Regions from separate parts of the Bradyrhizobium sp. LeoA1Lang genome, predicted to be linked through region 2. Evidence: predicted binding sites of a transcription regulator. Region 2 holds the regulator's gene; each other region holds the start of a gene.
The links. The regulator PhoB, encoded in region 2, activates phosphate uptake and scavenging genes when phosphate is short. The targets are predictions, from matches to a motif close to TGTCATNNANCTGTCAT.
Positions count from the first base shown of each region.

Region 1: the regulator PhoB is predicted to act here: its motif matches at 5,788-5,804, upstream of ACZYOF_RS26715 (alkaline phosphatase D family protein).
Region 3: the regulator PhoB is predicted to act here: its motif matches at 2,777-2,793, upstream of ACZYOF_RS05580 (STN domain-containing protein).
Region 4: the regulator PhoB is predicted to act here: its motif matches at 3,543-3,559, upstream of ppk2 (polyphosphate kinase 2).

Region 1 covers NZ_JBVAPG010000090.1:18,687-26,347, reverse strand. Annotated here, with positions in the region: gene ACZYOF_RS26745 (NADPH:quinone oxidoreductase family protein) at 1-797, shown strand, start outside; gene ACZYOF_RS26740 (hypothetical protein) at 1,179-2,045, shown strand; gene ACZYOF_RS26735 (TAXI family TRAP transporter solute-binding subunit) at 2,064-3,239, shown strand; gene ACZYOF_RS26730 (YkvA family protein) at 3,242-3,625, opposite strand; gene ACZYOF_RS26725 (4a-hydroxytetrahydrobiopterin dehydratase) at 3,737-4,036, opposite strand; gene ACZYOF_RS26720 (TAXI family TRAP transporter solute-binding subunit) at 4,209-5,651, shown strand; gene ACZYOF_RS26715 (alkaline phosphatase D family protein) at 5,869-7,416, shown strand; gene ACZYOF_RS26710 (response regulator) at 7,519-7,661, opposite strand, start outside.
Region 2 covers NZ_JBVAPG010000011.1:86-7,746, reverse strand. Annotated here, with positions in the region: gene pstC (phosphate ABC transporter permease subunit PstC) at 102-1,091, shown strand; gene pstA (phosphate ABC transporter permease PstA) at 1,095-1,940, shown strand; gene pstB (phosphate ABC transporter ATP-binding protein PstB) at 1,946-2,758, shown strand; gene phoU (phosphate signaling complex protein PhoU) at 2,770-3,486, shown strand; gene phoB (phosphate regulon transcriptional regulator PhoB) at 3,605-4,312, shown strand; gene ACZYOF_RS06240 (GcrA family cell cycle regulator) at 4,433-4,948, opposite strand; gene ACZYOF_RS06235 (acetylornithine transaminase) at 5,448-6,656, shown strand; gene argF (ornithine carbamoyltransferase) at 6,656-7,582, shown strand.
Region 3 covers NZ_JBVAPG010000009.1:86,433-94,093, reverse strand. Annotated here, with positions in the region: gene ACZYOF_RS05595 (class I adenylate-forming enzyme family protein) at 1-1,179, shown strand, start outside; gene ACZYOF_RS05590 (SDR family oxidoreductase) at 1,176-1,937, shown strand; gene ACZYOF_RS05585 (Lrp/AsnC family transcriptional regulator) at 2,189-2,653, shown strand; gene ACZYOF_RS05580 (STN domain-containing protein) at 3,038-3,688, shown strand; gene ACZYOF_RS05575 (RNA polymerase sigma factor) at 3,685-4,200, shown strand; gene ACZYOF_RS05570 (FecR family protein) at 4,301-5,299, shown strand; gene ACZYOF_RS05565 (filamentous haemagglutinin family protein) at 5,464-7,661, shown strand, end outside.
Region 4 covers NZ_JBVAPG010000014.1:81,409-89,069, reverse strand. Annotated here, with positions in the region: partial or broken gene ACZYOF_RS07890 (autotransporter outer membrane beta-barrel domain-containing protein) at 1-2,469, shown strand, start outside; gene ppk2 (polyphosphate kinase 2) at 2,571-3,491, opposite strand; gene ACZYOF_RS07880 (fumarylacetoacetate hydrolase family protein) at 3,644-4,813, shown strand; gene ACZYOF_RS07875 (Lrp/AsnC family transcriptional regulator) at 5,773-6,234, opposite strand; gene ACZYOF_RS07870 (transketolase) at 6,373-7,661, shown strand, end outside.

The DNA of each region.
Region 1 (7,661 bases), on a different contig from region 2:
CGCCCGCGGCGGAGGTCGCCGGCGTGATCGAGAGCGTCGGCGCTGGAGTGACCGACCTCAAGGTCGGCGATCGCGTGGTTGCCTCCTGCGGCCACAATGGCGCGCGCGAGAAGATCGCGCTGCCGGCGAATTCGATCGTGAAGATTCCGGACAATCTCGATTTCGATCGCGCCGCCGGGATCATCATCATCTACGGAACCGCGCTGCATGCGCTGGAAGATCGCGCAAGCCCGAAGCCGGGCGAGACGCTGGCCGTGCTGGGCGCCGCCGGCGGCACGGGGCTTGCGGCCTGCGAGCTCGGCAGACTGATGGGCCTGAAGGTGATCGCCTGCGCTTCCTCGGACGAGAAGCTTGAGTTCGCCAAGCAGCACGGCGCCGAGCTGACGCTCAACTACGCCAAGGAAGATCTGAAAGACGGCCTGAAGGCGCTGACCGGCGGCAAGGGCGTCGACATCATCTTCGATCCCGTCGGCGGCACCTATGCCGAAGCCGCGCTCCGCGCCATCGCATGGGAAGGCCGCTTTCTCGTCATCGGCTTTGCCGCCGGCGACATTCCGAAGATGCCGCTGAACCTCGCGCTGCTCAAAGGCTGCGACATCCGCGGCGTGTTCTGGGGCGCGTGGACGCGGCTCAACCCCGAAAAGAACCGCAAGAACCTGCAGAAGCTCGTGCAGTGGACCGCCGAAGGAAAGATCTCTTCGCATGTCGACCGCACCTTCCCGCTGTCGCAAACGGCGGAAGCGCTGAAGGTGCTCGCCGGCCGCAAGGCGATGGGCAAGGTGATCCTGCATCCGTGAACAGACGGCATGCGCCGTAAAATAAAAAGAAGATCTCACACGTCTGAGTTGTAGCGCCGGGCAGGTGCGGCGCTTCCACTTATGGATTCGCGCGCACTTACCTGAGTGGCTCGAATGCGCTTACCTATGTGAATAAATTGAGCGAGTCTGGTTCCAAATGCGGAACTTATTCCCAAAGCGCCCAATTTTAATCCAGTGAATTGGGCATTTTTGCCCTAATCAAACCAAAATAAGTCCCAATTCGCTCTGATCAGGGCCGTTTTTTGGGCTCATTCGCAGTGCGTAAGTTCCCGTTAGCGGGCACTCGGGGAACGTCGACAACAAGCAAGAGACAACCAGGGATGCCCGTGCGTTGCGTATTGTGTAACGGGAAGCGTCAACATGGTGGATATTTCAGGACGCATGACGCCGAGGCAGGCGCATGACGCGGATTTCGACGATCCTGAGCTAGCAGAGTATCGCTACCAGCGGTCGCATCGAGCAGATACCGACATCGACAGAGACGAACCCGCTCCGCTGTTCCTTTCATACCCTCTCGACGAGGACAGCGGTGCGAAATACCAACGAGGTTCCCTTGAACGCTCGCTTGGCCGCTCTTTGCTCACGAGCGGTCTTCTCATCGCTGCCGCTGCGGCGGCCGCTGTTTTGCTGGTTTCCCTTGATGTCACACGCGACACCATGGTCGCCGCCAAGACGTGGCTGCTGGGCACTTCGCAGGTGCATGCGCGAACCGTCATGGCGGCGCTCCTGCAACCCGTGAGCGAGCCGGTACCGCCGCCGCCAACCAAGGCAGCTCCGCCGTCGCGCGAGCAGATCACGGCGGCCTATCAGGAGGCGATCAAGGGCGGCCAGGTTGTGGTCGGGCCATCACCATCTGTCTCTGCCGCTCCACCAGCACCATCTGCCGCTCCACCCGCGCCGTCGGCAGCGCCACAAGCGGCACCGCCCGCTACGCCGCAGGCAAGACAGGTCAGTCCCGACGAGCTCAGCGCCCTCATGAAGCGGGCGAACAGCCTGCTTGCGATCGGCGATATCCCAGCCGCACGGCTGCTGCTTGAGCGCGCCGCCGATGCGCAGGAAGCCGACGCGGCGCTGCTGCTGGCGCGGACCTACGATCCCCTGGTGCTGGGAACGAAGGATGCGCGCGCGATCACGCCCGATCCGGCTCAGGCGCGGATCTGGTACCGCCGGGCGGCCGAGCTTGGCTCGCAGCACGCCCAGCAACGTCTCACACAAATGCAAGACTGAACCGGTTTGGGGTAACACATGCGACGCTTGTTTGGAGTGGCGTTAATCGCCCTGACGATGATCTGCGGCCCGGCGGTACGGGCCGAGGAAACCGAATATGACCCGGCCAAGGTCAGCGACAGCCTGAGGGCCATCTTCCAGTTCGGCTCGGTCGCCACCAAGCAGAGCCTGAACGCCAACACGGTGACGCTGATCACGGGCACGATCGGCGGCACCTACGTCCAGTTCGGCGCCGACCTCGCTTCCGTGCTCGACGACGGCAACAAGTTGCGCGTACTGCCGATCGTCGGGCGCGGTTCGGTGCAGAGCGTCGCCGACATCCTGTTCCTGCAGGGCGTCGATCTCGGCATCGTCCGCGCCGACACGCTCGACTATCTCGAACGGAAGGGCTTTGCGAAGGACATCAAGAAGCAGTTCGCCTATGTGACCAAGCTCTACAACGAAGAGATGCATGTCGTCGCGCCGAAGACGATCAAGAGCTTGAAGGATCTCGAGGGCAGGATCGTCAGCGTCGACCTGCCCAATGGCGGTACCTTCGTAACCGCACTGACGGTGTTCGAGCGGCTCGGGATGAAGGCGAAGTTCGTCTATATCGAGCAGCGCATCGCGATGGAGAAATTGAAGGCCGGTGAAATCGACGCCGTGATCGTGACCGGAGGCAAGCCCTACAAGTCGGTCAGCACATTCAACAATGATGGCCGCTTCCACCTCGTCACCGTCAACTATGACAAGCCGCTGCAGAACGACTATCTGCCGGCGACGCTCACCTCAAAAGACTATCCGAACCTGATTTCGGATCAGGAGCGCGTCGACACCATCGCCGTTCCCGCCGTGCTCGCGGCCTATAACTGGGCGCCGAACACGGAACGCTCGCGCAAGCTGGCGCTGTTCGTGGATGCTTTCTTTACGAAATTCCCGACCTTCCAGAACCCGCCGTTCCATCCGAAATGGAAGGAGGTCTCGCTGGCCGCGCCGCTGCCCGACTGGACCCGGCTGCCGGCGGCCAAGCAATGGCTTGAGAAGCACAGCGTGGAAGCCGTGACGCGCAGTCGCTTCGATGAGTTCCTGAAGCAATCGCCGGGCGCAGCCAAGCTGCAGACGGACGCCGACAAGGAGGCGCTGTTCAAGCAGTTCCAGGCATGGGAAGCGGAGAACAACGCCCGCGCACAGGTGCGCACAGGCGAGAAGCGCTAGATCTACGGCTCCTCGGCTGTCTCGATGCCGCGCTTCAGCGCGGCACGGGCGGCTTCGCGGTGCTCCGGCGTGATGTGGCTTGCAACCATGCGGATCGCGGTCGCCAGGATCGCGGCATCATCGGTGAAGCCGAGAATCGGCATCACGTCCGGCACGAAGTCGAACGGCAGGATGAAATAAGCGATGGCGCCGAGCAGCGCCGCCTGCACATGGCGCGGCGTCTCCTTGTCGAACGCGCAATAATAGGCGGCCAGCAGGTCCTCGGCGAAAGGCAGTTTCGCCACCACCCGCTTCAGCTTGATCCAGAAACGCCGTCGCACGCTCTCGCGGTCCTGCGCCAGCCGATCGGCCGGCTCGAAACCGACAGTGTGTTCGGATGATGTCATCGGAAGAAGCTCCCTCGGACCACAGCCGCCAAGCGGTCCCGCGATCCCTGACGCAAAAGGTGGGGACCTCCTGCCTGCCCTGCAAGATCAGCCAAGGAGAAGTCGCCTCTCTCAGCCAGCCTGCTTGGCGATCGCCTCCATAGCCCTGGCCAATTCGATGTCGCGCGCCGTGACGCCGCCGGCATCATGGGTTGCAAGCACCACATCGACCGTCTTGTAGACGTTCCTCCATTCCGGGTGATGGTCGCGCTTCTCCGCGATCAGCGCGACGCGCGTCATGAAGCCGAAGGCCTCGTTGAAATCCCTGAACGTGAAAGTCTTGGCGATCGCCTCACGTCCCGGCACCTCGGACCAGCCGGATAGTTCCTTCAGCGCCGATTTCCGTGCCTCCGCCGACAACCGTCCTGCCATGGCAAGTCTCCATTTCACTCGTTCACACCCTAACACCGGCGGCCATCAGCGGGATCCATGCTCACGACGCGGCCGCAAAGCGCGTCCTATCGCCGCTGGTAACCATGACGGGATTGTAACCTAGGCGCTGCCGGAATTTTGTTACAATGCGAAGGATAAACGCGTCGGCAGGATGACCCAGAACCTCAAACGGCTGTTTGCGCGATCGATGACCGAGCCTGACTTCGTCGCCGCTCCAGCTTCGCCTCCGCCGCGTTCGGCGCGGCGTCGGCTGAGTTTCGTGATGATCGCCGGCGCGCTTGCCATCATTGGCGCACTGGCCGCCGGCTATTACTTCGCGATGCGGCCGGTGAACCTCAAGATCGCGGTCGGCCCCACCAACAGCGACGACCTCAAGGTGGTCCAGGCGCTCGCCCAGGCCTACAACCAGGGCAACAGCCAAATCCGCCTGCGTCTTCTGCAGACCGACGGCGCGGTGGCCAGCGCCGAAGCGTTGGCCGACGGCAAGGCCGACCTCGCCATTATCCGCGGCGATCTGGATGTCCCCAGGAATGCGCAGGCGGTGGCGACGCTGCGCAAGAATGTCGTGGCGATCTGGGTGCCGCCGCAGGGCAAAGGCGGGGGCAGGAAAGCCGCGCCAAGAATCACCAAGATCGCGCAGCTCGCCGGCCACCGCGTCGGTGTCGTCGGCCGCACGCCCGCCAACGTCAACCTCCTGAAGGTGATCCTGCAGCAATATGGCGTCGACCCCGCCAAGGTCGAGATCGTCCAGTTTTCCGCCAATGAGACGGCCGAGGCGATCAAGAGCCAGAAAGCGGACGCCTATCTCGCCGCCGGACCCGTCAACAGCAAGATCACGACCGACGCGATCGCAGCCTCGACCCGCGGCACGCCGACCTTCCTCGCCATCGACGCGGCGGAAGCGATCGCGCAGAACCATCCCGCCTATGAAGCCTCGCAAATCCCCGCCGGCTCGCTCGGCGGCGTCGACCGGCCTGCGGACGAGGTCAAGACCATCAGCTTCTCGCACCATATCGTGGCGCGCAGGGGCATTTCCGAATCCACCATCGCCATCTTCACCCGGCAGCTCTTCTCGATCCGGCAATCGCTGAAGAACGATTTCCCGCCGGCTGCCAGGATCGAGACACCGGACACCGACAAGGACGCCACGATTCCCGTGCATCCTGGGGCTGCGGCTTTCGTCGATGGCGACGAGAAGACCTTCCTCGACCGCTACAGCGATTACATCTGGTGGGGACTGATGCTGGTGTCCGCGATGGGTTCGGCCGGCGCCTGGTTTGCCGGTTACCTGAAAAAGGACGAACGCAGCATCAACACCTCGCAGCGCGACCGGCTGCTCGACATGCTCGCCGCCGCACGCCACAGCGACTCGATGGAAGAGCTCGACCAGATGCAGGCGGAAGCCGACAACATCCTGCGCGATGCGCTCGCATGCTACGAGCACGGCACAATCGAGGAAGGCACGCTGACCGCCTTCAACATCGCGCTCGAGCAGTTCCACAACGCCGTCACCGACCGCAAGCTGCTGTTGATCAGCATGCCGCAACACCTGCAGCGCGCCAGCGCGCAATTCCGCGCGGCAGGGACCGCTTAGCCAAGGCGGATACTCGACGCCCCGTCATTCCGGGATGCGCCGAAGGCGCAGGCCCGGAATCCATCGGGCCGCGAACGACGTGGATGAATGGATTCCGGGCTCACGCTTCGCGTGCCCCGGAATGACGGCTAGGAGCCGTAATCGCTTCGTCATAGAATCCTTCTAGGTCTGTTGCGACATTTCGGCGCATCCGGCGCCGGACCGACGGAGGCTTGCCATGACGATCAGGATTTCCCGCCGAAAATTCCTCTCTTCAGCCGCGGCTGGCGCCGGCGTCATCGCGATGCCCCACCTGTCCCGCGCCGCTGACCGGCCGGCCGTCACCCATGGCGTGCAGTCCGGCGATGTCGGGGTTGACGGCGGCGTGGTCTGGGCGCGCGCCGACCGGCCGTCGCAGATGATGGTCGAGGTTGCAACCACCGAATCCTTCAAGGACGCGCGCGCGCTGCCGCCGATCGCGGCGCTGCCCGAAAGCGATTTCACCGCCAAGATGCTGCTGGAAAACCTGCCCTCGGGCCAGGACATCTTCTACCGCGTCCGCTTCCGCGACCTTGCCCATGTCAACGTCACCGGCGAGCCCGTGGTCGGCCGCTTCCGCACCGCGCCCGCCGACCGGCGCGATGTCACTTTTGTTTGGGGCGGCGACGTCGCCGGCCAGGGCTGGGGCATCAATCCCGACGACGGCGGCATGTTCACCTTCGCCACCATGGGCAAATACAAGCCGGATTTCTTCCTGCATTCCGGCGACACCATCTATGCCGACGGCGTCATTCCGTCCGAGGTGAAGCTCGCCGACGGCAAGCTGTGGAAGAACCTCACCATCCCGGAGAAGGCCAAGGTCGCCGAGACGCTCGACGAATACCGCGCGGCGCACAAGTACAACCTGCTCGACGAGCATGTGCGCGCCTTCAATGCGGAAGTGCCGATCTTCGTGCAGTGGGACGACCACGAGGTCACCAACAACTGGTCACTGTCGAAACAGCTTCCTGCCGCCTACAAGGAGCGCGACATCAACGTGCTGGCGGCGCGCGCGGCGCGCGCCTTCCACGAGATGTATCCGATGCGCGAAAGCATCGTCGAGCCGGGGCGCGTCTATCGTACGCTGAGCTACGGACCGCATCTGGACGTGTTCATGCTGGATGAGCGCAGCTATCGCGGACCCAACGGTCCGAACCAGCAGACCAGCTATGGCCCCGATGCCTATTTCCTCGGCCCGGACCAGCTCGCCTGGCTGAAGCGCGGACTGCTCAACTCGCGCGCCACCTGGAAGGTGATCGCCTCCGACATGCCGCTCAGCCTCATCGTCTATGACGATGCGGCCAACAGCAAGGGCTCCGAAGCGTTCGCGCAAGGAGACGGCCCGCCGCGCGGCCGCGAACTCGAGATCGCCGAGATCCTGCGTTTCATCAAGACCGCCGGGATCGTCAACACCGTCTGGCTCACGGCGGATGTGCACTACGCCGCCGCGCACTACTACAATCCGAACAAGGCGCAGTTCCAGGACTTCGATCCGTTCTGGGAATTCGTCTCCGGCCCGCTGCATGCCGGCACGTTCGGCCCCAACGAGCTCGACAACACGTTTGGACCCGAGGTGAAGTTCATCAAGGCGCCCGGCGCCGACAAGCAGAACCTGCCGCCATCGGCGGGCATGCAGTTCTTCGGCCACGTCAAGATCGACGGCGCAACCGGACAGATGACAGTAACCTTGCGCGACCGCGCCGACGTCGCGCTGTGGTCAACCACGCTCGACCCGAAGCCGGTGTAGGAAGGCTGCCTGTAGCCCGGATGGAGCGCAGCGAAATCCGGGACGGTCCATCGGCGAACTCGAGACCCCGGCTTGCGCTGCGCTCCATCCGGGCTACAGACCTTAGACCCGCCTTCGCAGTGCTGCTTCCAGCGCTTCGCTTGAGCACGGCTTGACCAGGCGCGGCTTGTCGGCCAGCGCGGCGGGAAGGCGGACATCGGCGCCATAGCCGGTGACGAAGACATAGGGGATCTGTAGCGCGTCGA
Region 2 (7,661 bases):
CGGACCCAGAAGCGGCGCCGGATAAACTCGTCGGCAAGATCGCTCGACAAGAAGCGACCCTTCTATTGTATCAGTCAACACAGGGGATTGGCGTGGCAGACATGGCCGTTCAAAGCGACGTAATGGCAGCCTCCGGACCTTACGATCGTGCCAAGGCCCTCAGCGCCTTCAAACTCGGTGACCTCACCTTCTACTGGATCACCCGGGCCTGCGCGATTTCGGTGCTCCTGATCCTTGGCGGCATCATTCTTTCGCTGATTGCCGGCGCCTGGCCGGCGATGAAGGAATACGGCTTCGCCTTCCTGTCGACGCAACGCTGGGCGCCGTCGGCCGATCCGCCGGTGCTCGGTGCGCTCGGGCCGATCTATGGCACGCTCATCACCTCTATCATCGCGATGCTGATCGCCATTCCCGTCGGCATCGGCATTGCGATCTTCCTCACCGAGCTTTGCCCGCAATGGCTGCGCCGCCCGATCGGCATCGCGATTGAGCTCCTGGCCGGCATCCCCTCGATCATCTACGGCATGTGGGGCTTCTTCGTGCTCGGCCCGTTCCTCGCCAACACCTTCCAGCCGTTCATGATCCGCCTGTTCGACGGCGTGCCGCTGCTGGGCGCGGTGTTCGGCGGCCCGCCGTCCTATCTCAGCCTGTTCAACGCCGCGCTGATCCTGGCGATCATGGTGCTGCCCTTCATCACGGCGATCTCGGTCGACGTGTTCAAGACAGTGCCGCCGGTCCTGAAGGAGGCGGCCTACGGGGTCGGCTGCACCACCTGGGAAGTCGTCCGCAACGTCGTGATCCCCTATACCCGCGTCGGCGTGATCGGCGGCATCATGCTGGCCCTCGGCCGCGCACTCGGCGAGACCATGGCCGTGACCTTCATCATCGGCAACTCGTTCCGCATCTCCTCCTCGATCTTCGCGCCGGGCACGACGATCTCGGCGGCGATCGCCAGCGAATTCGCCGAGAGTGACGGATTGCACCAATCGGGCCTGATCCTGCTCGGCCTGTTGCTGTTCGTGCTGACGTTCATTGTTCTCGCCTGTGCGCGACTGATGCTGATGCGTCTGGAAAAGAAGGCGGGGAACTGAGCCATGAATCCGATTTACAGGTCCCGCCGTCGCAACGACATCATCATCCGCGGGCTTTGCATCGCCGCTGCCGCGTTTGGGGTGACTTGGCTGGCGCTGATCCTGTTCACGCTGTTCTACAACGGCCTCGCCGGCCTCAGCCTCGATGTCTTCACCAAGAACACGCCGCCGCCCGGCTCCACCGATGGCGGTCTCCTGAACGCGATCGTCGGCTCGGTGATCATGACCGTGATCGGTGTCGGCATCGGCGCGCCGCTCGGCCTGTTTGCCGGCACCTATCTGGCCGAATACGGCAAGCATGACCGGCTCACTTCGGTGATCCGCTTCATCAACGACATCCTCTTGAGCGCGCCGTCGATCATCATCGGCCTGTTCATCTATGGCGCGGTCGTCGTGCCGATGGGCGGCTTCTCCGCGCTGGCCGGCTGTCTGGCGCTGGCGGTGATCGTCATCCCCGTCGTGCTGCGCACCACCGAGGACATGCTGCTGCTCGTCCCCAACCCGCTGCGGGAGGCGGCCTCCGCGCTTGGCCTTCCGCGCTCGCTGGTGATCAAGCGGATCGCCTACCGCGCGGCGCGCTCCGGCCTGATCACGGGCGTGCTGCTGGCGACCGCCCGCGTCGCCGGCGAGACCGCGCCGCTATTGTTCACCGCGCTGTCCAATCAGTTCTTCAGCCTGAACCTGACCAAGACGATGGCGAACCTGCCGGTGACGATCAACAACTTCGTGCAGAGCCCCTACGCCTATTGGAAAGAGCTCGCCTGGAGCGGGGCCCTGCTCATCACCTTGACCGTGCTCGCGCTCAACATCGGCGCGCGCATCCTCGGCGCCGAAAGGAGCGCAAAATGACCGATATGACCGTATCGACGACCAGCCCGAGCGCGGCCATTCCCCAGAAATCGCTGCCGGAAGCGCCGCCGAAGGTGACGGCACGCAGCCTCAACTTCTATTACGGCGAGCACCACGCGCTGAAGAACATCAACCTGGCGCTCGGCACCAACCGCGTCACCGCCTTCATCGGTCCTTCCGGTTGCGGCAAGTCAACGCTGCTGCGGATCTTCAACCGGATGTACGACCTCTATCCCGGCCAGCGCGCCACCGGCCAACTGATGCTGGACCAGACCAACATCCTCGACCCCAAGCTCGACCTCAACCTGCTGCGGGCGCGGATCGGAATGGTGTTCCAGAAGCCGACGCCGTTCCCGATGACGATCTATGAGAATATCGCCTTCGGCATCCGCCTTTACGAGAAGATCTCGAAATCCGAAATGGACGGCCGAGTCGAGAAAGCGCTGCGCGGCGGCGCGCTGTGGAACGAGGTCAAGGACAAGCTCAATGCCTCCGGCCTGAGCCTCTCCGGCGGCCAGCAGCAGCGTCTGTGCATCGCTCGCACGGTTGCGGTGCGGCCCGAAGTGATCCTGTTCGACGAGCCCTGCTCGGCGCTCGATCCGATTTCGACCGCCAAGGTCGAGGAACTGATCCAGGAGCTGTCGGAGGACTACACGATCGCGATCGTCACGCATAACATGCAGCAGGCGGCGCGCGTCTCCGACAAGACCGCGTTCATGTATCTGGGCGAACTGATCGAGTTCGACGACACCAGCAAGATCTTCACCTCGCCGAGCGATCGTCGCACCCAGGACTACATCACCGGCCGGTTCGGTTGAGGAGGGACATCATGGCTTCTGAACATACCGCCAAGGCGTTCGACAGCGATCTTCAGGAACTGACCCGTCTGGTCGCGGAGATGGGCGGGCTGGTCGAACGGATGATCACCGAATCCGTCGATGCGCTGATCCGCCGCGACATTGCGCTCGGCAAGCGTGTCGTCGCTTCCGACATCGAGATCGACAGCCTGCAGCGCGTGATCGAAGAGCGCGCCGTGCTGACGATCGCCCGCCGCCAGCCGATGGCCGTCGACCTGCGCGAGATCGTCGGCGCGATGCGGGTGGCGACCGACCTCGAGCGGATCGGCGACCTCGCCAAGAACATGGGCAAGCGCGTCGCCGCGCTGGAGAACGACTTCCAGCCGCTGAAGCTGATCCGCGGCTTGGAGCACATGACCGACCTCGTGCTGTCGCAGGTCAAGTCCGTGCTCGACGCTTATGCCGCGCACGATCTGCCGGCCGCGATGAACGTCTGGAAGAGCGACGAGGAGGTGGACGCGATCTGCACCTCGCTGTTCCGGGAGCTCCTCACCTACATGATGGAAGATCCGCGCAACATCTCGTTCTGCATCCACCTGATGTTCTGCGCCAAGAACATCGAGCGGATCGGCGACCACGCCACCAACATCGCGGAGACGGTGTTCTACATGATCGAGGGTCAGCAGATGACCGACAAGCGGCCGAAGGGGGATATGACGACGTTCGCCACGACCGTTCCGGGCAACTAGAGCACATCCAGGAAAGTCGAAGCCGGTTTTCCGAAGAAGATCCTGCTCAAAACATCAAAGGAAGAGTGGGATGACGATTCAGGCAGAGAGTCATCCCGCTATAGGAGAAGCCAAGCCGATGAGCGCACGCATTCTGGTGGTCGAAGACGAAGAAGCGCTGACGACGCTGTTGCGCTACAATCTCGATGCAGAAGGCTATGATGTCGAAACGGTCGCCCGTGGAGATGATGCGGACACAAGGCTCAAGGAACGCATTCCCGACCTTGTCGTGCTCGACTGGATGCTGCCGGGACTCTCCGGCATCGAGCTGTGCCGCCGTCTACGGGCGCGGCCGGAGACCAAGCAGCTCCCGATCATCATGCTGACCGCGCGCGGCGAGGAAAGCGAGCGCGTGAGGGGACTGGCGACCGGCGCCGACGACTACATCGTCAAGCCGTTCTCGGTGCCTGAACTGCTGGCGCGGGTGAAGGGCCTGTTGCGTCGGGCAAGTCCGGAGCGGCTCGCCACCGTGCTCACCTATGGCGACATCGAGCTCGACCGCGAGAAGCGTCGCGTCGCGCGCTCGGGCCGTCCGATCGATCTCGGCCCGACCGAATATCGCCTGCTGGAGTTCTTCCTGGAGCATCCCGGCCGCGTGTTCAGCCGCGAGCAGTTGCTCGACAGCGTCTGGGGGCGCGACATCTATATCGACGAGCGCACCGTCGACGTCCACATCGGCCGCCTGCGCAAATTGCTCAATCCCGGCCGCGAGCAGGACCCGATCCGCACCGTCCGCGGCGCGGGCTACGCGCTGGATGATCGCTTCGCGAAGGCCGAGCAGTCGTAACTCGGCGACCTCAATCCGTAGCCCGGGTGCAGCGAAGCGTAACCCGGGGAAATTTGGACCTGCCGATACAGCATTGCCGGGTTACGCTGCGCTTCACCCGGGCTACGATCTGTCGTCGGCTTACTTGCCGTGTGACGGCTTGACCGTCGGACGGCGGCGGTCCGCTGCCGGCTGGTAGGCGACGCGGGAGTGGTGCGCGCAATAGGGCAGGCCGGGAAGCGCCTTGCCGCCGCAGAAGAAGAATTCCGGGCTCGAGGGATCGCCGACCGGCCAGTGGCAGGTGGCCTCGTTCAATTCGAGCAGCGACAGCCGCTGGCTCATCGGCACCACATTGTCGTAGGCGATAGGGTCCGCTTCCACCTCCACCTCGAAGGCGTGGGCGAGTGCGGTGTTGCCGCGGGAGACCGGCCGCGCTACGCGCATCATCGGCTGTGCGGGACGCGCCTTGCGCTGCCGCGGCGCGGCTGCAGCAGGACTCTTGGCGCGGCCCGAGAGGCCGAGCCGGTGCACCTTGCCGATCACTGCATTGCGCGTCACGTTGCCGAGTTCCGCTGCGATCTGGCTGGCCGAGAGCCCGGCTTCCCAGAGCTTCTTCAATTGCTCGACGCGTTCGTCGGACCAGGTCAATACCGTCATCGCATCTTTCCCTTCGCGTTGCGCCGGCCGATCCTGGGACAGCGCTGCGATGCCTAATCTCAAAAATCCCTGCGGGCAGAATCCCTTAAGGCTCGCCGGGCACGAAAACCGCACCCGAACGTGTACGCCGCACACAAAGGACTCTAGGGATCAAAACTGCCGCACGAGATGTCGTACCCGACAGGCCAGACGCTACAATATGGCGTGACTCTGGCGCAAGAGTCCGCGCCTATGCGTCCACATGTTCCGACATTTAGGGATTGCAATCGGGCTTTTCCACTACACTGGAAACCCGCGGATTACCCGGTACTTTGCAGCGCAGCCTGGCGGCTTCGTGGCGATTGACAGCGCCCGCCGCGCGCATAGAATGCCTTTACGTGCCGCCCTGCAAAGGCGGCACGTTTTGTTTTCGCTGGATGAGCTCCAGCCGCGTGTCTGCATCGCTGCACGCCGCCAGGGCTCATCTGAAAGGCTTGTCTAAAACCCTTCAGTGATCGCCATGACCGACAGCGCCACGTCGCATCTGCTTCCCGTTTTTGCCAGGGCCGATCTCGGCTTCGAACGCGGCGAAGGCTGTTGGCTGATCTCGACCAAAGGCGAGCGTTATCTCGACTTCACCTCCGGCGTCGCGGTGAACGCGCTCGGCCATGCCCATCCGCATCTGGTGAAGGCGCTGCAGGAGCAGGCGACGAAGCTCTGGCACATGTCGAACCTGTTCAAGAGCCCGGACGGCGAGAAGCTTGCCGCGCGGCTGTGCGAGCAGAGTTTTGCGGACTTCGTGTTCTTCTGCAATTCCGGCGCGGAAGCGATGGAAGGCGTGATCAAGGTCGTGCGTCACTATCACTTCTCGAAGGGGCATCCGGAGCGCTATCGCATCGTCACCTTCGAAGGCGCCTTCCATGGCCGCACGCTCGCGACGCTGGCCGCGACCGGCGCCGCCAAATATCTCGAGGGCTTCGGCCCGCCGATGGACGGTTTCGACCAGGTGCCGCATGGCGACATCGAAGCGGTGAAACGCGCGATTGGTCCGCAGACGGCAGGCATCCTGATCGAGCCGGTGCAGGGCGAAGGCGGCGTGCGCTCTGCGCCGCCGGCCTTCTTCAAGGCGCTGCGCCAGCTTTGCGACGAGCACGGTCTCCTGCTCGCCTTCGATGAGGTGCAGACCGGCATGGGCCGCACCGGCGATCTCTTCGCCTACAAGCGCATCGGGGTCACTCCCGATGTGATGTCGCTGGCCAAGGCGCTCGGCGGCGGCTTTCCGATCGGCGCCTTCCTTGCGACCGCGGAAGCCGCGTCCGGCATGACGCCGGGCTCGCACGGCTCGACCTTCGGCGGCAACCCGCTCGCGGTCGCGGCCGCCAGCGCCGTGCTCGATGTGATGCTGCAGCCCGGCTTCTTCGATCACGTGCAGAAGATGTCGCTCCTGCTCAAGCAGAAGCTCGCCTCCGTGGTCGACCGCTATCCGTACATTCTCGCGGACGTGCGCGGCGAGGGGCTTCTGATCGGCGTCAAGGCGGTGGTGCCCTCGGGCGACCTCGTCAACGCCCTGCGCGAGCAGAAGCTGCTCACGGTCGGCGCCGGCGATAATGTGGTGCGCTTCCTCGCGCCGCTGATCGTCGGCGAGGCCGAGATCGAGCACGCCATCGGTTGCCTCGAGCGCGCCTGCACCGCGCTCTCAAGTGGACCGTCGAAGAAGGCAGCGGGATGATGAGCAAGGCACCCCGTCACTTCCTCGACATCAACGAAATGTCGCTCAACGAGCTGCGCGCCATGCTCGCCGCCGGCGCCGCCATGAAGGCGAGACTGAAGGCGCATGAGAGGGCTACGAAGCCGCTCGAAGGCAAGACGCTGGCGATGATCTTCGAGCGCCCCTCGACCCGCACGCGGGTGTCGTTCGATGTCGGCATGCGCCAGCTTGGCGGTGAATCGATCATGCTCACCGGTGCCGAGATGCAGCTTGGCCGTGGCGAGACCATCGCCGATACCGCGCGGGTGCTGTCGCGCTATGTCGATGCGATCATGATCCGCATCCTCAACCACGATGCGCTCTTGGAACTTGCCGCGCACGCCACCGTCCCCGTGATCAACGGGCTGACCCGGCGCTCGCATCCCTGCCAGGTGATGGCCGACCTGATGACGTTCGAGGAGCGTCGCGGTTCGATCGAGGGCAAGATCGTGGCCTGGACCGGTGACGACAACAACGTGCTGGCGTCATGGGCGCATGCCGCCGAGCGTTTCAAGTTCGCCCTCAACATCGCGACGCCGCCGCAGCTCGCGCCGAACAAGGCGATGCGCGACTGGATCAAGGCCACCCAGGCGCCGATCGTGCTCGGCAACGACCCCGAAGCAGCCGTGCGCGGCGCCGACTGCGTCGTCACCGACACCTGGGTGTCGATGGGCGACAAGGATGGCGAGCACCGCCACAATCTGCTGCGGCCCTATCAGGTCAATGCCAAGCTGATGTCGCTGGCGAAGCCCGATGCACTGTTCATGCATTGCCTGCCGGCGCATCGCGGCGAGGAAGTCACCGACGAGGTGATCGACGGTCCGCAATCGGTGGTGTTCGACGAGGCGGAGAACCGCCTGCATGCGCAGAAGGGCATTCTGGCCTGGTGTTTTGACGCGGTCGCGTAGTCGACCGCAAGAACGGCTGTCGTCCCGGGCTTGACCCGGGACCCATATGTGGACGGCCCCCGTGGCACAAGAGCTTTTG
Region 3 (7,661 bases), on a different contig from region 2:
GGTGCGAACCGCCCTCAGGTGCGCGAGGGCATTCCGGCGATCGACTTCGACGACGTTGGGCCGAACGGTTTTGCCGCGAGCATAAAGCCCTTCGATTCCTTCGACAGCGTCGTGGCCGGGCCGGACGAAGTGGGCCAGATGCTCTACACCTCCGGTTCGACCGGCCGGCCGAAAGGCGTGCCGTTGTCGCATCTCGGTCAGCTCTGGGCGCTCTCCACCCGAACCAGCGGCGCGCTCAACGAAAGCGAGCGCTACATCATCGCGCAGCCGCTGTTTCACATGAATGGGTTATTCGCGACCAAGACAATCTTTGCGACCAACGCGTCCGTGGTGCTGCTGCCATCGTTCGAGACCAGGAGCTATATCGAGGCGATCGCCAAGTACAAGGCAACGGCGGCGACGGCCGTTCCCACCATGTGGGCGCGGGTGGTCAAGGAGCGCGAGCTGCTGGCTCAGAACGACATCACTTCCGTCAGGCGATTGATGCTGGGCTCGGCGCCGATGACGATGGGCCTGTGGGACAAGATCAAGCAGGTCCTGCCGAACGTCACGCTCTCCATCGGCTACGGCACCACCGAAGCCGGGCCCGCGGTGTTCGGGCCGCATCCAAAGGGCATTCCAACGCCGCCGCTCGCGCTCGGCTATCCTATCGATCCCGAGACCGTCAAGCTCATCAATGGTACCGAGAATGAGGGCGTGCTGTTGATGCGCAATCCTGCGCTGATGGATCATTATCACAATCTGCCGCAGCAGACGGCGAAGGCGATCACCGATGGCTGGTATTACAGCGGCGACGTGATGCGTCGCGACGGGAACGGCTTCTACTATTTCGTCGGCCGCGCCGACGACATGTTCGTCTGCTCGGGCGAGAACGTCTATCCGGGCGAGGTCGAGAAGCTGCTCGAACGTCATCCGCAGGTGCAGCAGGCGGCGGTGGTGCCGCTGCCGGACGAGGAGCGCAGCCAGGTCCCGGTCGCCTTCATCGTCACCCGCGCCGACGCCAAGCCGACCGCGGACGATATCCGCAAGTTCACGATCGCGAATGGACCGGCCTATCAGCATCCGCGCCGCATCGAGTTCGTCAATGAGCTGCCCTGGGCTGGCACCAACAAGATCGACCGCAAATCGCTGATTGATCGCGCCCGCCAGCTCGAGGCGGCGAAAGGCTGGTCGGCGTGAGCACGCTGGCAGGCAAGATTGCATTGGTCACCGGCGCCAGCCGCGGCATCGGGCAGGCGATCGCACTCAGGCTTGCAGAAGACGGTGCGATCGTTGCGGTTCATTATCACTCTGCCGAGGGTGCCGCGCGCGCTGTTGTCGACGCGATCGTCGCTGCCGGTGGGGCTGCGTTTGCACTGCAGGCCGATCTATCGGCGCGTGGCGGTGCCGTGGCGCTTGCCGCAAAGTTCACCGCGGAACTAACCGAGCGATACGGCAACACAGCGTTCGATATCCTCGTCAACAATGCCGGTGTCGGCAAGCGTGCGACGATCGAGGAGATTACGGAAGAAGATTTTGAGCTTCTGTTGCAGACCAATCTCAAATCGCCGTTCTTTCTTATCAAGGCTCTGTTGCCCCATCTCCGCGACGGTGGCCGCATCATCAACATTTCGTCGATGGGAACGCGCGCCGCTTACCCCGCCATGGCGGCCTATGCGCCGACAAAAGCGGGCCTGGAGGCGTTCAGTCGGCTGCTCGCCGTTCATCTTGGCGGGCGACAAATCACGGTGAACTCCGTGATGCCAGGCGCCACTGCGACCGACATGAACGCCAACGCGCGCGACCCCGTCGCCAGCCGCGCGGTTGCCAATTCGATTGCGCTTGGACGTGTCGGCCAGCCCGCCGATATCGCCAAGGTCGTCGCGTTCCTGGCGTCCGACGATGGCGGCTGGGTCACGGGCCAACAGATCGACGCCAGCGGCGGCCAGCGGCTGTAAGCCGCACTGCCGCCGGAACAGGCAAGGATTGGCCGCTTTAGCTGTCCGATGCCTCGCCTGGCGGGCTTTTCATCAGCAGATTTCCCATGAGGGCGCCTGGCTCGCGGCGGGGACGCTACACGCTGCCGCGAGATTGTACAGCGTCTGATGAAAGTTCATGCTAGCCGCAGCGTGCATATGGCAATAACATTCTTCAAACAAGGTTCAGGACAACCAAAACATTCTTTTCCCTCCTGGATTCGGAGGTTTGCATGCTCGACGACTTCGACCGCAAGATCTTGGCAACGCTGCAGGTGAATAGCAGCCTCTCGATGCAGGACATTGCCGAGCGGGTCGGGTTGAGTTCGACGCCCTGCTGGCGGCGGATCCAGAAGCTTGAGAGCTCCGGCTACATCAAACGCCGGGTGGCGCTATTGGACGCGGAAAAGCTGAACCTTGGTGTCAGCGTCTTCATCGCCGTCAAGACCAACCAACACAATGCGGAGTGGGCGCAGAAATTCCGGAAAATCGTCACGAGTTTTCCGGAGGTCGTGGATTTCTATCGCTTGAGCGGCGACGTCGATTATTTGATCCGAGCTGTCGTATCTGACATTCGCGCCTATGATGATCTCTACCAACGATTGATCGCAAAGATCGACTTGCACGACGTCTCGTCGATGTTCACGATGGAGCAGATCAAGTCGACCACCGAATTGCCACTTGCGAGTCTCGCGTGAGCGACTGAGGCGGGCACCCATGTGCCTGGGCTGGATCGTCGACACGGATACCGAGATGGGACACGACGGGGACATGGACACCGGCTTCTGCCGCGGCGAAGCCGGACACGTGAGGGCTTCGGTTGTCGTCAAACCGTAATATTACGTCACTAGCGTCCGTCGCGCGTTGGCTTGGGATGTGCGCTGACGCGCAATTTGGACCGTCGGCGGGCAGGTCGGAGCACTGGGAAGCTGGAGCGGCTGTCCTGATCTGCGTGGGCGGGGACAGTGGTGATGCTTCGATCGGCCCAAGCCGAACTCAGACCGGATCGCGCCAAGCGTGTTGTCGCTGCGTCGGCCAATAGGCGGCTGGCAGCTTGGGCATGCGCGTTGGCCGTCGCGGGCATGGCTGCGGGTATCGATATGGCCGCGGCTCAGACAAGGCCAGCGAATGCGCCGATCGAATTCAATATCCCCTCGCAACCGCTCGCCGCCGCACTCAGCCGCTATGTCGATGCGACCGGACGCGACGCCCTCTACGACACGAGCCTTGCGGCCGGCCGCCTCTCCGGCGATGTCCTGGGCGTGTTTGCGCTGGACGAGGCGCTCCGAAAGCTCCTGTCGGGCACCGGTCTGGCTGCCGAGTTCGTCGCCGAGACGACTTTCGTGCTGTTGCCAGAACCGCTCGCCACTCAGCAGGCGGCGCAGCAAACACGATCGCCAGAACATCGGCGTTACTATGGACAGATTCAGGCGAGCATTGCGGATGCTCTTTGCCGATCGGGCGGCGCGCGTCCGGGCAGGTATCGCTTCGCCGCCGTGTTCTGGATCGCGCCAGACGGTGCCGTCCAGAGATCCCAACGTATCGGGTCCACCGGCACGCCGGATGCCGATGAGCGGATTGATGCGACCTTGCGCAGCGTGCGGTTCAACGAGCCGCCGCCGGCGGGCTTCCTGCAGCCGGTCTTGATCTTGATCGTGCCGCAAGGGCCCGGCGTGGTGCAGGGTTGCGGCAAGCCCGATCCCAACCTCCGATCGGCCGGGACCCGGCCATGACCGAGAACGCCTTGACGATCATCCGCCGCCTGTTTGTCGATCGCTATGACGACCTCAAGGCGCGTCTGACTCAACGCCTCGGCTCGGCCGATCTCGCCGGCGATGCCATGCAGGACACGTGGTTGCGCCTGTCGCGCGCGGAATCGATTGGCGCCGTTCAAAGTCCGCGCAGCTATCTCTTCCGAATCGCGTTGAACGTGGCAGAGGATCGCCGCCGGATGGAGCGGCGTCAACGCATATCGGCCATCGAGATCGAAAGCCTGCTTGAGCTGCCCGACGATGCGCCGACGGCTGAGCAAACCATGTTGGCGCGGTCTGACCTGGAGGCATTCGAGGCGATCGTCGACGAACTCCCCGAGCGGCGACGGGTGATCTTTCTGGCGGCGCGGGTGGGCAATGTTCCCCGCCAGGAAATCGCCGACCGGCTCGGAATCTCCCGGCAGCTCGTTGCGAAAGAACTCCGCTTGGCACTCGAACATTGTCTGGCGCGCTATAAGGAATTGAAGGGTTGAGCGTGCACTTCCGGTCGCCGAGAATCGTCTTAGAGGCAAGAATTCCTGCAATCGTCGCCGGCGTTCTCACGGAAGAAGCCGCGAAAGGTGCAGCATCGAGATGAGCAAGGCACATCCAGGTCTGGATCCGGTAGAGCGGGAAGCGGTCGACTGGCTGCAGAAGCTCACATCCGGAGACATGACGCCGAAAGACCTGGCGGCGCTGGAACTCTGGCGCGCCCGCAGTCCTCTCCATGAAGCCGCCTTTTTGGAGGCGAAGCGCCTATGGCGTACGGCCGGTGCCGCCGGCCATGCTCTGTCGGATCCGGATGAAAGCTTTGTAGCCAAGCTCGATGCGCTGGGACGGCGCCGCAGGATGAGCCGTCGCGCGGTGTTGAGCGGCGGCGTCGCGGCACTTGCCGCGGTATCGGTCTACGGCGTGCTCGACCCGCCGTTCGGACTTTGGCCGTCATTGTCCGAACTGAATTCGGATTACCGCACCGGCACCGGCGAGCAACGCCATGTCACATTCGCTGGCGACGTGGCGATCGGCCTGAACACGCAGACGAGCCTGGCCATCCGTCCCGCGGAAGGAATCGAAGATCGCATCGAGTTGCTCTCCGGCGAGGCGTCGTTTGCAATATCGACGCGCCTGGCGCGATCGCTCGTGGTCCTGGCGGCAGACGGCAGGACGACCACCGAATCCGGCCGGTTCGATGTTCGCTACACCGCAAGCGGCGAGCGGTCCCCGGTCAGCGTGACCTGTTTCGAGGGCGCGGTGCGGATTGAACGTGGAACCGACGTGGTGGCCCTGCGATCTGGCCAGCGCGTGCGCTATGATCTTGCGGGACTGAGCCAGATTGCTGCAGTCGATCCGCAGCTAGCCTCGGAGTGGCAGCGCGGCATCGTCGAATTCCGCGGTACGCCACTCATCGAAGCCGTGGAAGAAATCAATCGATATCGGCCCGGCCGCATCATTTTGATGAACGCGGCCTTGGGCCAGAAACAGCTCAGCGGTCGCTTTCGCATCGATCAGATGAATGAGGCGCTGTTGGGATTGGGGCGTGCGTTCGGCGCAAAACTGCAGCGATTGCCGGGTGGAATCGTGCTGCTGAGCTGATTCGGGCGAGGGCGGGTAAAAAATTTCTCAAAAAATCTTCCGAAAGCGTAGTCAACGGCCACTCGGGATTCGGTCTTAGCGGTGAGACCTCTCTTGACCCCCGAGGCGGCGGCGACATCCGGCTGCAGCGTCAGGGGCGTACCGTTGTCTGAAGGAGCCGCCCGATGTCCGCCCGTCCGTCCTCGACCGCCACCGGTCCCACGCGCCGCCATGCCCGTCACGCGGCGCTGCTGACCGGCGTCAGTGTGATGGCGCTGTTCCTGGCGAATGCGGCGGTGATGGCGCGCCCACTGGGCGGACAGGCGCCGACACCATCGGCGGCGGCGATGGCAGCATCGCAGTCGGCAGCGCAGGAGGCCGCGGCAGTCGCCAAGCAAAGCCAGGATGCGCTGGCGCGGGCCACGCGCGCCATCCAGGCGATGCAGGCGGTGCAGGATGCGGCGCGCCTCGCAGCGCAGGCCTCGCAGCGCTCCGCGACGCTCCCGCAGGTCGCGGTACCGAACGGGCTGGCGCCGGGCGGCCTGCAAGCCGCGCCCGGATGGCAGGGCGCGAATGCGCCGACGCAGGCCGTCGATGCCAGCGGCCAGACCCAGGTCGGCATCCAGCAGACCAGGGCGCAGGCGATCCTCAATTGGAATTCGTTCAACGTCGGCGCGCGCACCACGCTCACTTTCGACCAGCAGGGCAATGCGAATTGGGTGGCGCTCAACCGCGTGGTCGGCAGCACGGCGCCGAGCCAGATCCTCGGCAACATCAAGGCCGACGGCTCGGTCTATGTGATCAACCAGAACGGCATCATCTTCGGCGGCGCGAGTCAGGTGAATGTCGGCAGCTTGATCGCTTCGACCGCCAACATCACCAACGACCAGTTCCTCACCAGTGGCATCTACGCACGGCAGCAGGGCGGCCAGTACGTGCCGAGCTTCACCGATGCCGGCGGCACCGTGACGGTTGAGGCCGGCGCGCTGATCGTGACCAGGGCGCCGTCGTCGGCGAAGCAGGGCGGCGGCTTCGTCTTATTGATGGGCACCGAGGTCAGCAATGCCGGCTCGATCAGCGCGCCGCGCGGCCAGGTGCAGCTAGCGGCCGGCAACGACTTCCTGCTGCGGCCGGGCTACAGCACCGACTCCAACCAGGCCTCGACCACTCGCGGTAACGAGATTTCGCCGATCGTCCGTGATGCGTTCGCGGCCGTTGGCAATTCCGGCCTGATCTTCGCCCAGCAAGGCGATATCACGCTCGCGGGCCACAGCATCGGCCAGGACGGCGTGCTGGTTGCCACCACCTCGGTCAACACCCGCGGCACCATCCACCTCTTGAACGCTGCCTCCGATGCCGCCGGCAGCGTCACGCTCGGCAGCGGCAGTCTGACCGCCATCCTTCCCGAGCTCGGCAGCACCGAGACCGCGCTCGACAGCCAGCGCAACCAGTTGATTGCCGATTCCAACGCCTTCACCCACGTCCCGGCCGCCAACGCCCAGTTCAACAATCTCTCGCTGCTCGCCGATCGGCTCGACCAGGGCCGCGTCGAGATCGTCAGTGGCGGCAACGTGATCTTCAAGGATGGCTCCATCACGCAGGCGCAAGGCGGGCAGGTCGCAGTCTCCGCCGGTCGCCGCGTTTTCGCCGAGGATGGCGCGGTGATCGATGTCTCGGGCGTGCGCGGCGTGCTGCTGCCGATGTCGGCCAACAACATCATGGTCAACGTGCAAGGCAATGAGCTGCGCGATTCACCGGTCAATCGCGATCAGGACTATCTGAAGAACGCGGATGTCTGGATCGACGCGCGCAACCTGGTGCTGGTGCCGGCCGGCACCGGCGGCTATGCGACCGATCGCTATTATACGCCGGGCGGCCTGCTCGAGGTCTCGGGCTATCTCGCCAATACCGCCCACCGCATCGGGGAATGGACCGCGCTCGGCGGCGCTATCACCCTGGCGGCGCCGGAGGTGGTCGCGCAGAAGGGGGCGGTGTTCGACGTCTCCGGCGGCTCGGTCAGCTATGAGGGTGGCTATATCAGGACCACCAACTTCCTGGGAGCCGACGGCCGAACCTACAATATCAACAATGCGCGCGCGGATATGCAGTTCACGGCGCTCGGCGGCGGCTATGTGCGCAAGCATTATATCGAGGGCAAGGTTTACGATAAGCTGACCGAGATCTGGGCGTCCCCGTTCGGCAAGGGCAGCGTCTCGACCCGCTGGGAGGATGGCTACACCGTCGGCCGCGACGCCGGCTCCCTCATTCTGTCGACGCCGACGTCGATCTTCGAAGCCACCATCCTCGCCGACATCGTCAAGGGTGAGCGCCAGACCGGGAACCGGCCTTCCGGCACCACCGATGGCTACAAGCTGCCGCAGGA
Region 4 (7,661 bases), on a different contig from region 2:
TCACGACAGGCTTCACCTCTTCGCCCACGGCCGGCATCTTCGCGATCAACGACAACAACACCATCACCAACACTGCGGGCGCCAGTATTACGGTCGGCCACGACGCCGCGGGCATTGCTGTGCAGGGCAACAACGCGGTGATCAGCAACGCCGGCTCGATCACATCAGACGATTTCGGCATGGCTATCATCGCAGCCGGCGACAACACGAAGATCACCAACAGCGGCACGATCAACGTCGGCATGTTGGGCTATGGCATTATCTCGTTCCCGCTCTCCCTCGGCGCGTCCGGCACCATCACCAACACAGGCAGCATTGTCGGCGGCGACAGCACCACAGGCATCTTCGCGGTCGGCGATTCCCTCACCGTCACAAACGCGGGCACAATCACCGTCGGAAACGGCGCGCCGGCCGCCGGCATCAACGTCTCGACTGCCGGACCTGCCGGCACCAACCAGGTCATCAACACCGGGACCATCAATGTCGGCAGCGACGCCGTCGGCATCGTGGTCAACGGTGGCGGCTCTGTCTTCAACTCGGGCACCATCAACGCCGCCGCCGGTTTCGCTGCGATCGAATTCTGCGGCTGCGGTTTCGGCATCCCCAATGTCCTGACGCTCGGTCCGGGCAGCGTCATCCACGGCCTGGTGCTCGCCAACGGCGGCGACACCTTCCAGCTCGGCGGCAACGGCACCGGCACGTTCGACCTCGGCCTGATCGGACCGGGCAATCAGTATGATGGCTTCTCGACCTTCAACAAGGTCGACAACTCCAAATGGACCGTGACCGGCACCGGCGCGCAGGACTGGAACGTGCTCGGCGGCACGCTCGCGGTCGATGGCGTCATCAACGGCAGCGTGGCGGTCAGCGCCGGCGGCGTGCTCTCGGGCGTCGGCACGGTCGGCAACACCACGATCGCAAGCGGCGGCGCCTTCATGCCGGGCAATGCGGTGCCAGGCGCTTCCACCACGGTCGCCGGCAATCTCGCGCTCCAGTCCGGCGCGCTCTATCTGGTGCAGCTCAGCTCCACCACGTCCTCCTTCGCCCATGTGACCGGGGCGGCGACGCTCGCCGGTTCGGTCGGCGCCAGCCTGTCGCCCGGCAGCTCGGTTTCGAAGTGGCCCTATACGATCCTGACCGCGGATGGCGGCCTTGGCGGGACGACATTCAGCGGCCTCAATGTGGCCGGCCTGCCCGGCGCGCTGACGGCGGCGCTGAGCTATGATGCGACCAATGTGTACCTGACGTTCGGTCTCGACTTCGGCGCCAAATCCAGTCTCAACATCAATCAGCATAACGTCGCTGGCGGGCTGACCAACTTCTTCAATGCCAATGGCAGCATTCCCTTGCCGTTCGCATCGCTGACGCCGGCCGGCTTGACGCAAGCTTCCGGCGAGGTGGCGACGGGATCGCAGCAGGCGACCTTCAACGCGATGAACCTGTTCCTGGGATTGCTGACCGATCCGTTCGTCGCCGGCCGCAACGGCGACCCCAGTAACGGCGCGGGCGCAATGCCCTTCGCCGATATGGACGGCGCCAACGCCTACGCCTCAACCCGCATGGCGCGCAGCAAGCGCGAACGCGATGCCTACGCCGCCGTCTATCGCAAGGCGCCTGCCGCGCCGCCGGGCTTCGATCAGCGCTGGAGCGTGTGGGCCGCAGGCTTTGGCGGTTCGCAGACCACGGACGGCAACGCCGTGCTCGGCTCCAACAACGCGAGCAGCAACGTCTATGGCACCGCGGTTGGTTAGCGTCTCGCCGTCGCTGCTCGCGGGCTTTGCGCTTGCCGGCGGCGGCACCAATTTCAGCGTCAACGGCCTCGGCTGGGGCCGCTCCGACCTGTTCCAGGCCGGCGCATTCGCGCGCACCACCACGGGCCCGGCCTATCTCTCCGCCGCATTCGCCTATGGCTGGCAGGACGTCACCACGGACCGCTTCGTCACCGTCGCAGGTGTCGACCACCTCCGGGCCGAGTTCAACGCCAACACCTATTCCGGCCGGCTCGAGGGCGGCTATCGCTACGCCACGCCGTGGCTGGGCCTCACGCCCTATGCGGCGGCGCAGGTGACGACCTTCGACCTGCCGAACTATGCCGAGGCCGTGGTGTCCGGCGCCAGCACCTTTGCGCTGAACTACACCGCCAAGAGCGTCACCGACACGCGCACCGAGCTCGGCCTGCGCGCGGACAAATCCTTCGCCGTGCAGGACGGAATGGTGACGCTGCGCGGCCGCGCCGCCTGGGCGCATGACTTCAATCCGGACCGCGCCGCGAGCGCCGTGTTCCAGACGCTGCCGGGCGCGGCCTTCGTCGTCAACGGCGCGGCGCAGGCGCATGATTCCGCGCTCACCACGGCATCGCTGGAGATGAAGTGGCTGAACGGCTGGTCCGCGGCCGGAACCTTCGAAGGCGAATTCTCTGGCATCAGCCAATCCTACGCCGGCAAGGGCGTGGTGCGCTTTTCCTGGTAGCCAGAAAGCGTAGGGTGGGCAAAGCGCAGCGTGCCCACCATCCACGGTCGGTGCAAGAAAGGTGGGCACGCTGCGCTTTGCCCACCCTACAACGCGTTCCGTCAGAACGCCGCCGGAACGTACATCTCGGGCGGGATCGGGCCGCGGTGATAGTCGGGATTGCGGACGCGCGGCGGCAGCGCAACCGGGATGTGCTGCACCGACTGATACGGAATCTGTGTCAACAGATGTGAGATGCAGTTCAGCCGGGCGCGCTTCTTGTCCACGGCATCGACGATCCACCACGGCGAGTCGGGCAGGTGGGTGTGCTCCAGCATCGTCTCCTTGGCCTTGGTGTATTGCTCCCACCGCGACCGCGCCTCGACGTCCATCGGGCTCAGCTTCCACTGCTTCAGCGGATCCTGGATCCGCATCGTGAAGCGGAATTGCTGCTCGTCGTCGGTGATCGAGAACCAGTATTTGATCAGGATGGTGCCGGAGCGGATCAGCATGCGCTCGAACTCCGGCACCGACTTGAAGAATTCCTGGTATTGCTCGTCGGTGCAGAAGCCCATCACACGCTCGACGCCGGCGCGGTTGTACCAGCTACGGTCGAACAGCACGATCTCGCCGCCGGCCGGCAGATGCGCGACATAGCGCTGGAAGTACCATTGGGTCCGCTCCCGCTCGCTTGGTGCCGGTAGCGCCGCGACGCGGCAGATGCGCGGGTTGAGGCGCTGGGTGATGCGCTTGATCACGCCGCCCTTGCCGGCGGAGTCGCGGCCCTCGAACAGGATCACGACCTTCTTCTTCTCGTGCTGCACCCAGTCCTGCAGCTTCACGAGCTCGCCCTGCAGCCGTAGCAATTCCCGGAAATAGAGCTTGCGATCGAGCACAGGCAGGCCCGCCCGTGCAGCGTCGTCGAGATCGTCCAGCCGCATATCGTCGAGTTCGAGCTCGAGCTCCTCGTCGAGATTGTCGGCGATTTCCTGGTTGATGCGCTCGCGCAGGGCGGCTTCGTCGGTCAGGCTGGATGTGGTCATGGAGTGCTGTCTCTCGGCTGCTCACAGTCGGGATGTAGAGTTCCGGAATTGACGATGCTTGTGTGACATCGGAATGACGAGCGTCTCACACTGGCGTCGCAGGCGTGCTAAGAAGCTCCGCCAACAACGAAAAGGGATGGGAGACAGCCCAAATGATCGCGCTGACCGCAAACGATGTTTTGCCTGACGATGGCACCAACGGCACGCTGGTCGGGCGCGTCTGGTTGCCGCAGCTTCAAGGCCCGGCCGTGGTCGCTGTCCGCGGCGAGGGCGTGTTCGATGTGACCGCACGCTTTCCGACCGTCAGTGCATTGTGCGAGGAGGGCGATCCGGCCGCCGTGCTGCGCGCCATCAAGGGCGAGCCGCTCGGCGAGCTCGACAGCATCCTCGCCAACACGCCGCCGGACCGCCGCGATCGGCAAAAGCCGTGGCTGCTCGCGCCGCTCGATTTACAGGTGCTGAAGGCCGCCGGCGTGACCTTCGCCATTTCGATGCTGGAGCGCGTGATCGAGGAGCGGGCGCGCGGCAATCCCGCTTCCGCCGAGGCCATCCGCAAAGAGGTGGTGCGGCTGGTCGGCGACGATTTCTCCAAGCTCAAGCCCGGATCAGAGGAGGCGATGCGGCTGAAGCAGGTGCTGATAGAGCAGCAGGCCTGGAGCCAGTACCTGGAGGTCGGCATCGGCCCCGACGCGGAGGTCTTCACCAAGGCACCGGTGTTGTCCTCGGTCGGCACCGGCATGGATGCCGGGTTGCATCCGAAATCGACCTGGAACAATCCGGAGCCGGAGGTCGTGCTCGTCGTCTCGAGCCGCGGCAACATCGTCGGCGCCACGCTTGGCAACGACGTCAACCTGCGCGATTTCGAGGGACGCTCGGCGCTGCTGCTCTCCAAGGCCAAGGACAACAACGCCTCCTGCGCCGTTGGCCCGCTGCTCCGCCTGTTCGATGCCAGTTTTTCGCTCGACCATGTGCGCAACATGGATGTCGGCCTGACCGTGAAAGGACTGGACGGCTTCGTCCTCGAAGGCCACTCGTCGATCAGCAAGATCAGCCGCGATCCGACCGACCTCGTGGCGCAGACCATCGGACCGGTCCATCAATATCCTGATGGCTTTGCGCTTTTCCTCGGCACCATGTTCGCGCCCGTAAAAGACCGCGATGCGCCGGGCCAGGGCTTTACCCACAAGCGCGACGACATCGTCACCATCGCTGCCCCCGAGCTCGGCAAGCTCGTCAACCGCATGCGCTCAAGCGACGAATGCGAACCCTGGACGTTTGGTATCTCCGCATTGATGAAGAGCCTCGCAGTCCGTGGTTCGTAGGGTGGGTTAGTTAGCGAAGCGTAACCCACCACTTCTCGAGCCTCAAACTCCGCCGTCATTCCGGGGCGTGCGAAGCACGAACCCGGAATCCATTTCACCACGTGTTCTGCGGCTGGATGGACTCCGGGCTCGATGCTTCGCATCGCCCCGCAATGACGATGTGGATGCAATGGGTGCGACATAACAACCCGACGGGCAAATCAGCAAAAGTCTGTCCACCCCTCGCAGAAAAAACATTCCGCTTTCGCCGTCGGGCAAATCAGTGATTTAACTCCGCGCGTCTCACGGCGGATGAGGGGCGGCTCGCGATCGTCACGAACGTTGCGGTGAGATGCGGTGGACGCAGGTGTGGCGAAAGACGAACGCAGCATCAGCGGACGGCGAAGTCGTGTGGTCCTGGCGCCCCGACGCTGGCGCTAAGCTTCTTGTGAAGTGACGGTGGCAAAAGAGCCCGGTCACCGGGGAGAGCACGAAGTAAGCCGTAACACCATCGCGCAGGGAAAGCCGGAATGCTTCGGTTGAACCTGTGGTCCTACCCCCGTGCTTTTTGTTGCACGGGACCCACGGGTGCAACCAGCACCCGGCTTTCCCTGCGCCCTCTGATCGATGCGAGGGCGGAAACTGAAGCAAAGCTCGGGCACGTCGTGCTGCGAGAACGCGAACTCACATCCTCACGCTGTTTGAAATTTGAATCCGAACCCATCCCCGTCATTGCGAGCGCAGCGAAGCAATCCATAGTGCCGCTTGCGGAGAAATGGATTGCTTCGCTGCGCTCGCAATGACGGTGGAAAGAGTGGTGGCTCGCGCCACAACATCTCCCTGTGATTATGGGTCCCACCTTTGCTGGGGACGACATCATAGGATGGGTAGAGCGAAGCGAAACCCATCGCGATGGAGCAAGCTGCGCGAATGATGGGTTTCGCTGCGCTCTACCCATCCTACGGAATCGTAGCTCCGCCTCACACCGGCAGCGCGATCGAGTACTTCACCTGGCTCAATGCAAAACTCGACTCGATCGAGGCGATGCCGTCGAGCCGCGTCAGCTTGTTCTTCAGGAAGGCCTCATAGGAGGAGAGGTCGGCGGCGACGACGCGCAGGAGATAGTCGCGGTTTCCCGTCATCAGATAGCATTCCAGAACCTCATCCCATTTCGAGATCGCGCGCGCGAAGCGGTTGAGGTCTTCCTCCTTCTGCCGCGCCAGCTTGATCGAGATGAATACACTGACATGCAGTCCCAGCGCCTTCTGGTCGACGGTAGCGATATAGCGCGTGATCACGCCGCGCTGCTCCAAAAGCTTCACGCGGCGGTGACACGGCGAGACCGACAGGCCGACCTTGTCGGCGAGTTCCTGCATGGTCATGCGGCTGTCGGTCTGCAGCAGGCTGAGGATCTTGCGGTCGATGGCGTCTAGCGCTGGCATTGGGATGAACTCGCAGTTTGGAACCAGGACGTGGGAATTTATCCCAATCCTGGAAGGTATGTCGCAAGGATTTGAGATTTTTGCCGATGGCTCCCCCGCTAAAATCGGCGCATATTGAATCACGCCCGGAGCATGGTCATGGGAATTGCGCCCGCTCGCCTGGAGCTGTTGTCCGCGCTGGCGCGGAAAGTGCTCTGGCTGTCGTCCTGGACGATCCATCACGCCAACCATATCCGCCCCAACGCCGATGGGCTGAAGGTCGGCGGCCATCAGGCATCGTCAGCCTCGCTCGCCAACATCATGTCGGCGCTCTATTTCTCGGTGCTGCGCCCGCAGGATCGCGTCGCCGTGAAGCCGCATGCGAGCCCGGTGTTCCATGCGATCCAGTACCTGTTCGGGCATCAGTCCCGCGAGAAGCTGGAGAATTTCCGCGGCTACAAGGGCGCGCAGTCCTATCCGTCGCGCACCAAGGATGTCGACGATGTCGACTTCTCCACCGGCTCGGTCGGGCTCGGCGTGGCGCAGACGCTGTTCGCCTCGCTGGTGCAGGACTACGTCAAATCGCATGGCTGGATGAAGGACCGGCCCGAGGGCCGCATGATCGCGCTGGTCGGCGACGCCGAGATGGACGAAGGCAACATCTTCGAGGCGCTGCTGGAGGGCTGGAAGCACGGCCTGCGCAACACCTGGTGGGTGGTCGACTACAACAGGCAGTCGCTCGATGCCGTCGTGCGCGAAGGATTGTGGGCCAAGTTCGAAACCATGTTCCGCAACTTCGGCTGGGACGTGGTGATCGTCAAATACGGCAAGCTGATGCTCGAGGCTTTCGCCGAGCCGGGCGGGGAGGCGTTGAAGCGCTGGATCGATAATTGCCCGAACCAGATGTATGCTGCGCTCTGCTTCCAGGGCGGCGCCGCGTTCCGCAAGCATCTGCGGGACGACATCGGCGACCAGGGACCGGTCTCTGCCCTGATCGACCGTCGCAGCGATGAAGAGCTGCTGGCGCTGATGTCCAATCTCGGCGGCCATGACATGGCGAGCATGATCGAGGCGTTCGAATCGATCGACCATGATCGCCCGGTCTGCTTCATCGCCTACACCATCAAGGGCGTCGGCCTGCCGTTCCAGGGCCACAAGGACAATCACGCCGGGCTGATGACGGTCGCGCAGATGGAGAAATGGCGCGCCAGCCAGAACATCCGGCCGGGCCACGAATGGGAAAAGTTCGAAGGCCTGTCGCAGGATCCGGCCGCGCTCGAAGCGTTCCTTGGCGAGGCGCCGTTCAACCGCGAGGGGCGTCGTCGGCTGGAAGCGCCTGAGATTGAGGTGCCGCCGCAGCTCGCCTTCAAGCCGTCGGCGCAGATGTCGACGCAGCAGGGTTTCGGCCTGGTGCTGAACGAGATCGCGCGCGGCGACAGCGCGCTCGC